3 regions of the Bradyrhizobium ingae genome follow, and region 3 is predicted to be linked to each of the others. Evidence: predicted binding sites of a transcription regulator. Region 3 holds the regulator's gene; each other region holds the start of a gene.
What was found. The regulator LexA, encoded in region 3, represses DNA repair genes until DNA is damaged. The targets are predictions, from matches to a motif close to TGTTCNNNNTGTGTTCNG.
Positions count from the first base shown of each region.

Region 1: ACV1FX_RS31520 (YifB family Mg chelatase-like AAA ATPase) is a predicted target of LexA. The motif match lies at 2,390-2,407, and genes of this name have one in related genera.
Region 2: ACV1FX_RS35880 (DNA recombination protein RmuC) is a predicted target of LexA. The motif match lies at 1,784-1,801, and genes of this name have one in related genera.

Region 1 is NZ_JBVUBB010000031.1:21,747-26,132, reverse strand. It holds gene ACV1FX_RS31530 (PAS domain-containing hybrid sensor histidine kinase/response regulator) at 1-102, opposite strand, end outside; gene ACV1FX_RS31525 (hypothetical protein) at 228-695, opposite strand; gene ACV1FX_RS31520 (YifB family Mg chelatase-like AAA ATPase) at 793-2,331, opposite strand; gene ACV1FX_RS31515 (PilZ domain-containing protein) at 2,563-2,808, shown strand; gene ACV1FX_RS31510 (tetratricopeptide repeat protein) at 2,902-3,681, shown strand; gene ACV1FX_RS31505 (CpaE/TadZ family protein) at 3,892-4,386, opposite strand, start outside.
Region 2 is NZ_JBVUBB010000042.1:8,507-12,892, reverse strand. It holds gene fmt (methionyl-tRNA formyltransferase) at 6-941, opposite strand; gene def (peptide deformylase) at 1,134-1,661, opposite strand; gene ACV1FX_RS35880 (DNA recombination protein RmuC) at 1,833-3,029, shown strand; gene ACV1FX_RS35875 (AmpG family muropeptide MFS transporter) at 3,129-4,386, shown strand, end outside.
Region 3 is NZ_JBVUBB010000004.1:392,354-396,739, forward strand. It holds gene ACV1FX_RS09055 (molybdopterin molybdotransferase MoeA) at 1-1,129, shown strand, start outside; gene lexA (transcriptional repressor LexA) at 1,306-2,004, shown strand; gene ACV1FX_RS09065 (hypothetical protein) at 2,593-3,030, shown strand; gene ACV1FX_RS09070 (ComEC/Rec2 family competence protein) at 3,038-4,386, opposite strand, start outside.

The DNA.
Region 1 (4,386 bases), on a different contig from region 3:
CGTCGCCGAGAAGATCATGAAGGAGCGGATCGCGAAGGCGATCCTGGGATGGCGGCGCCTGAAGCGGCGCATGCGCACTTTGAACCGGAACGACCGACCCATCGCCAAAGATCCTGACCCTTCCTGAACTTCCTTTGCCCGCCCGCGATGACGATGTGTCGTCCGACCTTGCGAACAGTTTTAGGTTTTGCGGCTGCTCGAAACAGGGTTGACGAAACGTTAACGCCTCAGAGCGAGGCCGCCTGCAGGTGTCGATGTCCTCCGGCGGCGCCGACGATCAGCGCGGCGGCATCGCGGGCCGAGAACGTCTTCGACCGCACATAGATGCGGTAGTCCGCCGGCCCTTCGCTGGAAAGATAGATCACCGGGGCGTCGCTGCTCGGATGCGCGGAGATCGCGACGAGGCGAGTTGCTGCGCCGGATTGGCAAGCGTCCGTCTCGGCGGTCGGCCCGTCATCGACCAGGACGAAATCCGCAGCCTCCGCCGTCTCGGTGATCTCGACGCGGACGGTGGCGCGGGCAGGGTCGTCGGTGAAGGCAACATGCAGGCCGGCAGTCCAGGGAACCGATGCGAGCTCGACCGGTGTCTCGCCGAAGGCGATGCAGGGATGCGATGTCGATCCGGGGCCGCCGCGCACCAGCACTGCCGCCGCCATGAGGGGAACAACCGAAGCCAGGAACTTGAAACGCAACATGACACTCTACTCGCCAAGGCCCGAGATGAACGCGTGGGCCTTATGGTTTGCAGAGCGTAAAGGAAACTCGTTACCGCGGGGTTGATACGAATGCGCGTCACGCCAACTGGCGTACATCCTCCGCGAGTGCGCGGTAGGAGAGGGCTTCGGCGAGATGCAGCCGTCCGATCGTCTCGGTGTTGTCGAGGTCGGCCAGCGTGCGCGCCACCCGCAGCACGCGGTGATAGCCGCGCGCCGACAGCCGCATGGTCTCGGCGGCATCGCGCAAGAGTTTCTGGCCCTGCGCGTCGGGCTTGGCGATCTCCTCGAGCACCGAGGCCGGTGCCTCCGCATTGGTGCGGACGTTCGGCATGCCCGCGGCCTGATAACGCGCGCGCTGAATGTCGCGCGCCGCGGCGACGCGCGCGGCGACTTCCGCCGATCCTTCCGCCGGCGGCGGCAGGATCAGGTCGGCCGCGGTCACCGCAGGCACCTCGATGCGCAGATCGATGCGGTCCATCAGAGGACCCGAGATGCGCGCCTGGTAGTCCGCCGTGCAGCGGTCGATGCGGCCGCGTTTGCAGGCATAGCCGGGTTCGAAGGCGTTGCCGCAGCGGCACGGATTCATCGCAGCGACCAGCATGAAGCGGGCAGGGTAGGTGACGCGGTGATTGGCGCGCGACACCGAAACCTCACCGTTCTCCAGCGGCTGGCGCAGCGAATCCAGCACGCGCGGATCGAACTCCGGAAGTTCGTCGAGAAACAGCACGCCCTGATGCGCGAGCGAGATCTCGCCGGGCTTTGCGCGCACGCCGCCGCCCGTCAGCGCGGCCATGCTGGCGGAATGATGCGGCGAGCGGAACGGACGCCGCGAGGTCAGCGCGCCGCCTTCGATCTCGCCGGCGACGGAGGCGATCATCGAGACTTCCAAAAGTTCGCCCGGCGACAGCGGCGGCAGGATCGAGGGCAGCCGCGCGGCCAGCATCGACTTGCCGGCACCGGGCGCGCCGGTCATCAGCAGATGATGTCCGCCGGCAGCGGCAATCTCCAACGCGCGCTTGGCGCTTTCCTGGCCCTTGATGTCGCGAAGGTCGAGCGGGGAGGCGGCCGCCTCATGCACCTTCGGCGAGGGCCGCGACAGCACCTGCGTGCCCTTGAAGTGGTTGGCGATCTGGATCAGCGAGTGTGCTGCGATGATCTGGATGTCCGGGCTCGCCCAGGCCGCTTCCGAGCCGCAGGCGGCCGGACAGATCAGGCCTTCCTCGCGGGCATTGGCGCCGATCGCGGCCGGCAGCACGCCGGCCACCGGCGCGATCGAGCCGTCGAGACCGAGCTCGCCGAGCACCGTGAAGCCGGTGAGGGCATCGGGCGGAATGGCGCCGATCGCCGCCATCAGCCCGAGCGCGATCGGCAGGTCGTAATGGCTGCCCTCCTTGGGCAGATCGGCGGGCGCCAGATTGACGATGATCCGCCGTGCCGGCAGCGCCAGCCCCGAGGCGATCAGCGCCGAGCGCACCCGCTCGCGCGCCTCCGACACCGCCTTGTCCGGAAGACCGACGATCGCAAAGGCCGGCAGGCCAGGGGCGACCTGCACCTGCACGTCGACGGCGCGCGCCTCGATTCCCTCAAAGGCGACGGTAGAAACCCGTTGAACCATGCTCGAACCAGCCTGCCCTCATGCACAATCGAGGGTAGCAGGCGGCCGTTCGGCTGGCAAGAACAATACGGGAACGTTTATCCACCCCTCCAGGCACTTCCTAACGAGGCGTAAACGGGACGGGGACAGTAAGCCTCGAATGCGAGCCGATCCGCTCAGCACATCCCAACGAATGTCGGGTACCTGTAAGAGCGCGGGATGGGCCGTGATCTAACAAGTGAACAAATCGAGATGCTTGCAAATCGCCGGAGAAGCGAACGTCGGGTGTGCAGTCGGCTTGCCAAGATTCATCTTGGCGCGGGCTCGCTGCCGAGGGATTGCACGATCACGGATATTTCCGATGGCGGCGTGAAAGTGGTGGCGGAGTTTCTCGAAGTGCCGCCGCAGTTCACCATCATCTTCGCGCCGGACTATTCCCGCCAGTGCCAGCTCCGCTGGCGCATCGGCTGCGAATTCGGCGCCGAATTCATCGATTGAAATCGATTGGGGCGGCCGGACGGCCGTCCTTAACGGGAAATTAGCGTTAATCGGGAAAGCATCTCTGATCAGTCGCCGACGGTAGATCAGAGTATGTCCCAGCGTTCGTCCCAGTATTCGTGCCTTGTCTCTTCCCCGGCGCGATTGCTGCTGTCCGCGCTTCTCGCGTTAGGACTTTGCGGCTGCCAGACCACCGGGCTCGAGGACATCACGGGCGCGCTCGGCACCAGGTCGGAAAAGACCCGCGAGGCCAAGCCCGGTATCGACGCCTTGCGCGAGCGCTACCGGGCAACCCCAAGCGATCCCGAGGTCGCGCTGCAATACGGCAAGGCGCTGCGTGAAAACGGCCAGCGCTCGCAGGCCGTCGCCGTGCTCGAGCAGGCCGTGCTCACCCATTCCAGCAACAAGCCGCTGCTTGCGGCTTATGGCCGCGCGCTCGCCGACAACGGCGATTTCCAGCAGGCCTTCGATGTGCTGAGCCGCGCGCATACGCCGGAGGATCCCGACTGGCACATCCTGTCGGCGCAAGGCACGGTGCTCGATCAGCTCGGCCGCAACGAGGAGGCGCAGCAATATTACGGCAGCGCCTTGAAGATCGTGCCGGACGAGCCGTCGGTGCTGTCCAATCTCGGACTGTCCTACGTGCTGCAGAACAATCTGCCCAAGGCGGAGGCGACGCTGCGCCGCGCCTATGAGCGCGCGCCGCAGGACGCGCGCGTGCGGGCCAATCTCGCATTCGTGGTCGGACTACAGGGACGCCAGGCCGAGGCCGAAGGCATCGTCAAGGCCGATCTGCCGCCGGACGAAGCCCAGGCCAAGGTCGCGGCGCTGCGGCAGCTCCTCATCAAGAAGCAGCAGCGCGCGGAGAAGTAGCTCCGCTCGCCGCTAGAGCGTGATGGGATTGCCTCGAGGAAGGTGCGCTTCCTCCTCCGCGGGGGGAGGGCTGGGGAGAGGGTGTCTTCACAATCGAGAACCCCCAAGAGGAAAAAGCCCTCACCCGCCGCTTCGCGGCGACCTCTCCCGCAAGCGGGAGAGGTTGAACGAGCTGGTGGCCCAATCGTTTCAACCAAAAGCCATCATGCCCTACGACGCCTTGCGATGCGGCGCGGATTCGCGCTTCGGCTTGCCCTTCAGTTTCTTCAGCAGCGGCGCCAGCAGCGATTGCCTCGGCTTCTTGACCTCGCCGCGGCCGGCAAGCCGGTTGGCGAGGTTCTGGAACGTCTCGGCGGTGCGGTGGCTCCTGGAGACTTCGGCGATCATCTGGCCGTTATTGGCCGCGGTCGAGAACAATTTCGAATCGAAGGGAATCACCGCGACCGGCTGACTTTCCATGGTCTTGGCGAAGGCCTTGACCTCGATCTCCGCGCGCTTGTGCATGCCGACCTGGTTCAGACAGTAGAGCGGCGGCCGATCGTTCGGCCGCGCCGCCTTGAGCACGCTGAGCATGTTCTTGGTGTTGCGTAAGTTGGCGAGATCGGGCTCGGCCACGATCACGATGTCGTCGGCGTTGATCAGCGCGCGACGCGTCCAGCCCGACCATTGATGAGGCACGTCGAGCACGATGCAGGGCGTAGTCAT
Region 2 (4,386 bases), on a different contig from region 3:
CAGTGTTACGTAAATCGAGCGCCAGCCTTCAACGGCACGCCGTGCAAGAAGTCCGCCGCCTGCATCCGCGCCTTGCCCTCGCGCTGCAGCTCGATGATGCGGATCGCGCCCTCGCCGCAAGCGATGGTGAGCTGGTCGTCGAGCACGTCACCCGGCGAGCCCGAGCCCTTTGCGAGCTCACAGCGCAGGATTTTCACGCGCGCGTTTTCGCTGGCTCCCGCAAGCTCGGTCCAGGCGCCGGGAAACGGCGACAGGCCGTGGATGTGGCGCAGCACGTCGCGCGCGGGCTTGGTCCAGTCGATCCGCGCCTCAGCCTTGTCGATCTTGGCGGCGTAGGTAACGCCGTCCTCGCTCTGCTTCTTGAGCTGGAGCCCGCCGCGTTCGAGCGCGGCCGTCGCACGCACCATCAGGTCCGCCCCCAGCCGGGACAGGCGATCGTGCAGATCGGCTGCGGTCATGGTGTCCGAGATCGCAAGACGCTCGGCCATGGCGACGTCGCCGGTGTCCAGCCCCACGTCCATTTTCATGACCATCACGCCGCTCTCGGCATCGCCGGCCATGATCGCGCGGTTGATCGGCGCGGCACCGCGCCAGCGCGGCAGCAGCGAGGCATGCAGATTGTAGCAGCCGAGCTTCGGCGCATCGAGGATCGCCTGCGGCAGGATCATGCCGTAGGCGACGACGACAGCCGCATCCGCGTCGAATGCGCGAAATTCGTCGAGCGCTTCCGGCGTCTTCAGCGTCTTTGGCGTCAGTACGGGAATGCCGAGCTTTCGCGCGGCGTCTTCGACCGGCGTCGGTTGCAACTGCAGCCCGCGCCGCCCGCCCGGCTTCGGCGCGCGGGTGTAGACCGCCACGATCTCGTGGCCATGCGCGACGAGCTCGAGGAGCGTCGGCACGGAGAAGTCGGGCGTACCCATGAAGATGAGACGGAGAGGCATGACAACAACTCGGTACGTTCCCTCCCCCCTTGCGGGGGAGGGCTAGGGAGGGGGGTGCCACACGGCACACACTCGCAGCTTGAGCGCAGACTAGTTCTTCGCCCCAGATAGACTATTTCCTGGGCTACCCCCCTCCCCTGCCCTCCCCCGCAAGGGGGGAGGGAGTACAGGGGAGCACGGGCAACACCGAAATCACTCCACCGCGCGCTTGGCGGCTTTCTCGAACTTCTTGAACACGCGGTCGCGCTTGAGCTTCGACAAATAGTCGACGAACAGCACGCCGTTGAGATGGTCGATCTCGTGCTGGATGCAGGTGGCGTAGAGGCCTTCGGCATCCTCCTCGTGCAGCTTGCCGTCGAGATCGGTGAAGCGCACGCGTACCTTCGCAGGCCGCTCGACCTCCTCGTAATATTCGGGGATCGAGAGACAACCCTCCTCGTAGACCGACAGCTCCTCGGACGAGGCGACGATTTCCGGATTGATGAAGACGCGCGGCTCACGCGCGGTCTCGCCGTTCTCGTCGCGCTTGGCGAGGTCCATGGTGATCAGGCGCAGGGGTTGCGCGATCTGGATCGCCGCCAAGCCAATGCCGGGCGCGTCGTACATGGTCTCGAACATGTCGTCGGCAAGCTTGCGGATCTCCGCCGTGACCTTCTCGATCGGCTTGGAGACCAGACGCAGCTGCTTGTCGGGCAGGATGATGATTTCTCTTAAGGCCATGGCGGCGATTTAAGCCGCGCGCCGGATGCGGTCAATGCGGCCGGGAACGCCGTTAAGGATTCGCTAACCATAAAAATTAGGACTTCGTTAACCATAAAAATTCACTGCTGGTTAACCATAAACGTTCCCTCTTCGTTCGTGCCCGGCCGCGAATCGGCTAGAAGGGCTGGCATGAACGAGATCATTTTTACCGCTGGCGACTGGCCGGTGCGCACCGGCGACGCCTTGATCGGTTTCGGTATACTGGCCCTCATCCTGCTCCTGGTGATCGCCATCGTGATCGCGCGCGGCTCGCGGCGTGGCGCGGAACTCGCCATGGCCCAGACCATCCGGGCCGACGAGCTGGAGGAGCGGCTGAGCCAGATGCTGCGCGTCCAGAGCGAGGCGTCGGGCCGCGTCGACGCCATGGCGCAGACGCTCGCCGGCCGCCAGGCCGAGATGGCGCGCGCGGTCAACGAGCGGCTGGACTCGGTCACGCATCGAGTCGGTCAGTCCATGGAGCACTCGACCCGCAACACCATGGAAAGCCTGCGCGCGCTGCACGAGCGGCTCGGGATCATCGACAGTGCGCATAAGAACCTCACCGACCTCACCACGCAGGTGACGACCTTGCGCGACGTGCTCGCCAACAAGCAGTCGCGCGGCGCCTTCGGCCAGGCGCGGATGGAAGCGATCGTCCAGGACGGACTGCCGAAGGGTTCCTACGAGTTCCAGTTCACGCTCTCGACCGGCAAGCGGCCCGACTGCGTGGTGTTCCTGCCCGACCAGCGGCCGCTCTGCATCGACGCGAAATTTCCGCTGGAGGCGATGACCGCGCTGCACGATGCCCGCACCGACGAGGAGCGGCGTATCGCCACCCAGCGGCTGCGCGGCGACGTGATGAAGCATGTCACCGATATCGCCGAAAAATATCTCGTCACCGGCGAGACCCAGGAGATGGCGCTGATGTTCGTGCCATCGGAATCGGTCTATGCCGAGATCCATGACGGCTTCGATGACGTGATTCAGAAAGCCTATCGCGCCCGCGTCGTGCTGGTGTCGCCCTCGCTGCTGATGCTCGCGATCCAGGTGATGCAGCAGATCATGAAGGACGCGCGCATGCGCGATGCCGCCGACCAGATCCGCACCGAGGTGATCAAGCTCGGCGACGATCTCGGCCGCCTGCGCGACCGCGTGCTGAAACTGCAGAAGCATTTTGCCGACGTGAACGAGGACGTGCGCCAGGTCCTGATCTCCGCCGACAAGATCGAAAAGCGCGCCGGCCGCATCGAGGAGCTCGATTTCAGCAAGACGGATGCACCGGAGGGGCCGCGGCTCGTCGCGACCACGCCCGAGCTATTCCCGCGCAAGCTGCAAGCGGGGGAGTGATTGTCTTAGATGAAGTAACCAGCCACCCGCTGTCGTCGCCCGGCTTGACCGGGCGACGACACCTCACTTCTGGCAGCCAGAATCTGCTAACACCCCTCCATGACCGCACCCGACGCGACTTCCGGAACTGCCCCTGCAACCACCGACGCTCCCGCCAGTTCCTGGCGCGAGAGCCTGGCCGTGTATCTGCAGCCGCGGGTGCTGATCGTGCTGTTTCTCGGCTTCTCTTCCGGCCTGCCGCTGGCGCTGTCGGGCTCGACGCTGCTGGTATGGATGCGCGAATCCGGCGTCGATCTCGGGACCATCGGGCTGTTTGCGCTGGTCGGAACGCCCTACACGCTGAAATTCCTGTGGGCGCCGCTGGTCGATGCGCTGCACGTGCCGCTCTTCACCCGCGCCTTCGGGCGCCGTCGCGGCTGGCTGTTGTTCTCGCAGCTCCTCCTGATCGTCTCGATCCTGCTGCTGGCGCTGACCGATCCCGCGCGTTCGCCGTTCTATGTGGCGCTTGGCGCTCTGCTGGTGGCGACGACGTCCTCGACGCAGGACATCGTGGTCGACGCCTTCCGTGTCGAGAGCCTGCCCGAGAGCGAGCAGGCCGCCGGCATGGCGTCCTATGTCGCGGCCTATCGCATCGGCATGCTGGTCTCGACCGCGGGCGCGCTGTTCATCGTATCCGGCTTCGAAAGCGCCGGCCTTCCGAAGCCCTCCGCCTGGATGTGGGGCTATGTGGTGATGGCGGCGATGGTGCTGATCGGCACGATCACCGCGCTCCTTGCAACCGAGCCCGCACAATCGGCAAAGGCGGAAGCCGCAACGCAGACCGAGACCGCTTTCGCGCGCGTCCTGCACGCCGCAATCGGCGCCTTCTCGGAATTTCTGTCGCGCAAGGATGCGCTCGCCGCGCTCGCTTTCGTCGTGCTGTTCAAGTTCACCGACGCGTTCTCCGGCACGATGACGGCGCCCTTCGTGATCGACCTCGGCTTCTCCCGCAACGACTACGCGGCGATCGTGAAGGGCGTGGGGCTTGCCGCAACCCTGATCGGCGGATTTGCCGGCGGCTTCGTCGCGCGGCGCTATTCGTTGGCGACGAGCCTGTGGATCGGCGGCCTGGTGCAGGCGATCGCGAACCTGTCCTTCTCATGGCTCGCGCTGGTCGGCACCAATCAATGGGCGCTCGCCTTTGCCATCACCTGCGAGAACTTCACCAGCGCCATCGGCACCGTGATCTTCGTCGCCTATCTCTCCGCGCTGTGCCAGAACCCGCTGCACACGGCGACGCAATACGCGCTGCTCACCGCGCTCGCGGCGGTCGGGCGCACCTATCTGTCGTCAGGCGCCGGCTTCGTCGCCAAGCTGA
Region 3 (4,386 bases):
TGCGGCCTACCATCGCGTGCTGGCGCACGACGTCGCGGCGCGGCGTACGCAGCCGCCGCAGGCGATGTCGGCGATGGACGGCTATGCGGTGCGCGCGGCCGATGCGGCAGCGGCAGGCGCAGAGCTCACCGTGATCGGCGAGGTCGCGGCCGGGCGGCCGTTCGCGGGATCGGTTGGCCCTGGAGAGGCGGTGCGGATATTCACCGGCGGCGTGGTGCCCGACGGCGCGGATGCGGTGGTGATTCAGGAGGACACGGTCGCTGACGGCAAGCGCGTCACGATCAAGGAGGCAGCGATCGCCGGACGGCACATCCGTCCCGCCGGCGTCGACTTCCGCGAGGGCGACGTGCTCCTGCGACAGGGAGCCAGGCTGACCGAACGCGACCTCTCACTGGCCGCCGGCATGAACCATCCGGAGCTTGCCGTCCGCCGCCGGCCAAGGGTCGCGCTTCTCGCGACCGGCGACGAGCTGGTGATGCCGGGCTCGACGCCGGCCGCGGGCCAGATCGTTTTTTCCAACGGCTACGCCCTGCACGCGCTGGCGCGGGCCGAGGGCGCAGAAACGATCGATCTCGGCATTGCCGCCGATACCGTTGCGGCGACCACCGCCGGCATCCGCCGGGCCCGCGAGAGCGGCGCCGACATCCTGATCACGACCGGCGGGGCTTCTGTCGGTGACCACGATCTGGTCAGGCCGGCGCTTCAAGCCGAAGGCTTCGAGATGGCGTTCTGGAAAATCGCGATGCGGCCAGGCAAGCCGATGATGCACGGCCATCTCGGCGCGATGCGGGTGATCGGCCTGCCCGGCAATCCGGTCTCGTCCTATGTCTGCGGCTTCCTGTTCATGGTGCCCTTGATTCGCGCTCTTGCTGGCCGCTCTCGCGTTCATCACCGCCGCGAGCGCGCCGTGCTCGGGCGCGACGTCGGGCCTAACGACGTCCGCGAGGATTACTTGCGCGCCCGGCTCGAGGAGCGCGAGGACGGCACGCTCGTGGCCGTTCCCGTCAACCACCAGGACTCCTCGCTGCTTGCGAATCTCGCTATGGCACAGGGACTTCTCGTGCGGGCGCCGTTCGCACCGAAAGCCGAAGCAGGCACGCCTTGCGAGGTGTTGCGGCTTCCCGTGTGAACGCAATCTGATTCGTCCGTGGCGCGAACCTTGGCGGCGTTCACACAAAATTAAGTGGTTGCGGAACACATATCGAACATATAGTGTCCGTTCATGATTTGTTTCGAGCATCTAGCGGGTTCTGCTGAATCTTGCGTCTCGGAATCGAACGACGTCAACCGGGGGACTTGGTCAAGATGTTAACGCGCAAACAATACGAGCTTCTGCGGTTCATCAGTGAGCGCCTCAAGGAAAGCGGCGTGCCGCCCTCCTTCGACGAAATGAAGGACGCGCTCGATCTGCGCTCGAAGTCGGGCATCCACCGCCTGATCACCGCGCTGGAAGAGCGCGGCTTCATCCGCCGCCTACCCAACCGCGCGCGCGCCATCGAGGTCATCAAGCTGCCCGAACTTCAGGCCGCAGGTGCCGGCCGCCGCGGCTTCACGCCGAGCGTCATCGAAGGCAATCTCGGCAAGGTACGAAGCACAAGCGCTCCGGTTGACGACGGCGAGCGTCCGGTCGCCGTGCCCGTGATGGGACGGATCGCGGCCGGCACGCCGATCGAGGCCTTACAGACCCGCAGCCACACCATCAGCGTCCCTCCGGACATGCTCGGCTCGGGCGAGCACTACGCGCTCGAAGTACGCGGCGACTCGATGGTCGACGCCGGGATCCTGGATGGCGACATGGCGCTGATCCAGCGTAACGAGACTGCCGATACCGGCGACATCGTCGTGGCACTGATCGACGACGAGGAAGCGACGCTGAAGCGCTTCCGCCGCCGCGGCGCGTCGATCGCGCTGGAGCCCGCCAACACCGCCTATGAGGTGCGCATCCTGCCGCCGAACCGGGTGAAGATTCAGGGCAAGCTGATCGGCCTGTACCGGAAGTACTGACTGCCCTCTCCGGCGGCCGGCCGGTGATCGATCGACAAGACGGCGCGGATGGATTGTCCGCTCCGCGACGACGGCGTTTTCGTTTCTCCACGCGATTGTCACGCGCCTGCGCAGAGCTAGATCCTCGAGCACCGCAGGCGCGAAGGCGCTGTTTATGATGCAGGGAAACAGCCCGGCGATAGAGATTTTGAGCGTGATCTCGGCGGCCTTGATCGCTCGACATCCACGAGCGACGCAGCGCAACACCACCATTCCGTCCGCAAGACGGAGCACGCGGCGACCAGTGCGCCATGCCGCAACGCCAACAATGCGATCGCACCTGCGCCGCAGGGCGAGCTGTCCTTCTTCGGGGTACTCCGCTCCTGCCGGCCGCTGATGAAAACTCGTGCGAGTGAATGGTGTGAACCAAGATAGACTAGTAGCGAGAGGCTTTGTTCCTGGTTTGCCGGGAAAGATAAAGTGATCGGGCGGCGCGCAGTCGGGCCGCAGATTTGCCCACAAACGCGATACACTCGAAGGCTTCCACTCTGATAGAGGCCTGCGCCTCCGGGGGGCGCGGACCGGCTATCTCGCATGAGGAGCACTTCGATGTGTGACTACAGCCTGCATGCCGTTGCGACCCGCCCCGCTCAAGTCGGCGAGACGATCGTCACGACAACCTTCCGCGGCACCTCGACGCGTGGATTTGCGTCGGAGCGCGATCTCTCGGTTGCCGTCTGCCTCCTGCCCGGCACCGAGCTCGCCTTCGCCGACAACGTCCGCTACGACAATCGCTGGATCTGGACGCGCACCGTCAATTCGCGCGTCGGCAAATTCGGCAAGGTTGATCCGCACATTCCCGATCGTCATCATGATGCGATCGAATTCCCAGACGGCAACTACGTGCTGGTGACGCAGCTCGTCGAAGGACAGCGTGCCACGGTTCTGCAGTTGCCGGTGACGCAGCCGCTCGGCGAGAAGACAGAGCAGCCCGCCGTCGAACAGCACACGACCCCGACGCCCACGACGCGCCTGCCGATCGGCTGACGCGTCTTCATTCCTCGGCCTGCAGGTCGGCCTCCGACGGCGTAGCATCTTTGCTGCGCGGAGTGGCCGGCCGCGGTGCGAGGTTGAGCTCGAAATCGCTATCGCCGGCCCCAGCCGGCGACCAAGGGCGGTTTGCGCCCCTTGCTTTCACCGTTTGCAACGTGAAACCGTCGCCCTCGCGCGAGAGCGCAAGGGCACCTTGTGTCTTCAGGCGGTCGCGATCCACGACCATCGCCGCGCAATCGATTGCTGCAGGCTTTGCAGTCACGACCAGCGCGGCGCGGCTGCAATCATCCGCCAGCGCATCGACACGCAGCGGGAGCGCAACCAGACGACCATCGGCGAGTGACGCCACGCAGCCGGCCTCGTCGCATGAGACACCGTCGGTGAGCGACGCATCAGTCACACTGCGCGGATCGGCATCGGCCGCAAGCCATTCCTTGAGAAGAAAATTGTCCTTGCCGGTTCGGATCAGGTGCAGCTGGCCGTCCCTGCCGCGCACCGCGACGCTGTGGCCGTCGCCTGCAATCAGAACGTCGGGCTGGCGCACGTGCAGCGCCCAGCCAATTGCAAGCGCCAGCACGATGGCGCCCGTCCAGCGCAGTGGCGTGCGCAACAGGCCCACCACGATAAGGCCGAAGCTGGCGGCAATCAGCGGACCGGTCCCGAACGCGGTGACGCGGCCAACCGCGCCCGGCAATGCCGCGACCCAGCGCGTCACAACGACCATCCAGTCGATGCCGATCCCCATCAGCCACCAGAACACGCCATCCAGCCCGAACGGCGCTGCCATCAAGCCGAGCAGGCCGGCGGGCATCACCAACGCGGAAACCACCGGCATCGCCGCGAGATTGGCGAGCACGCCGTAGGGCGTGACGCGGTGGAAATGAAAGGCTGCATAGGGCGTGGTCGCAAGCCCTGCGATCAGCGAGGCCATCAGCAGCATGACGAGCTCGCGGCCACCCCAGAGCGCGATACGCGCAGTCGTGGAATGATCCGGCGAGGCCAACAGGTTCGGCATGCCGATCTGCACCATAGCGACCAGACCAAGCGTTGCCACAAACGACATCTGGAAGCTCGGATGCACCAGGGCCTCCGGCGCGACCGCGAGCACGATCATCGCGGCAACGGCGAGCGTGCGAAAAGTGATGGCGCGGCGATCGACTATCACCGCGATCAGCACCACCGCCGTCATGAAGAACGATCTTTGGGTCGCGACCTCGGCGCCGGACAACAGCAGGTAAAACGCGGCGGCGACGAGCGCTGCCGCGGCCGACCATTTCTTGATCGGGTAGCCCACCGCAAATCCCGGGATCAGCGCCAGCAGCGCGCGCAGGGCGAAGAACACGACGCCGG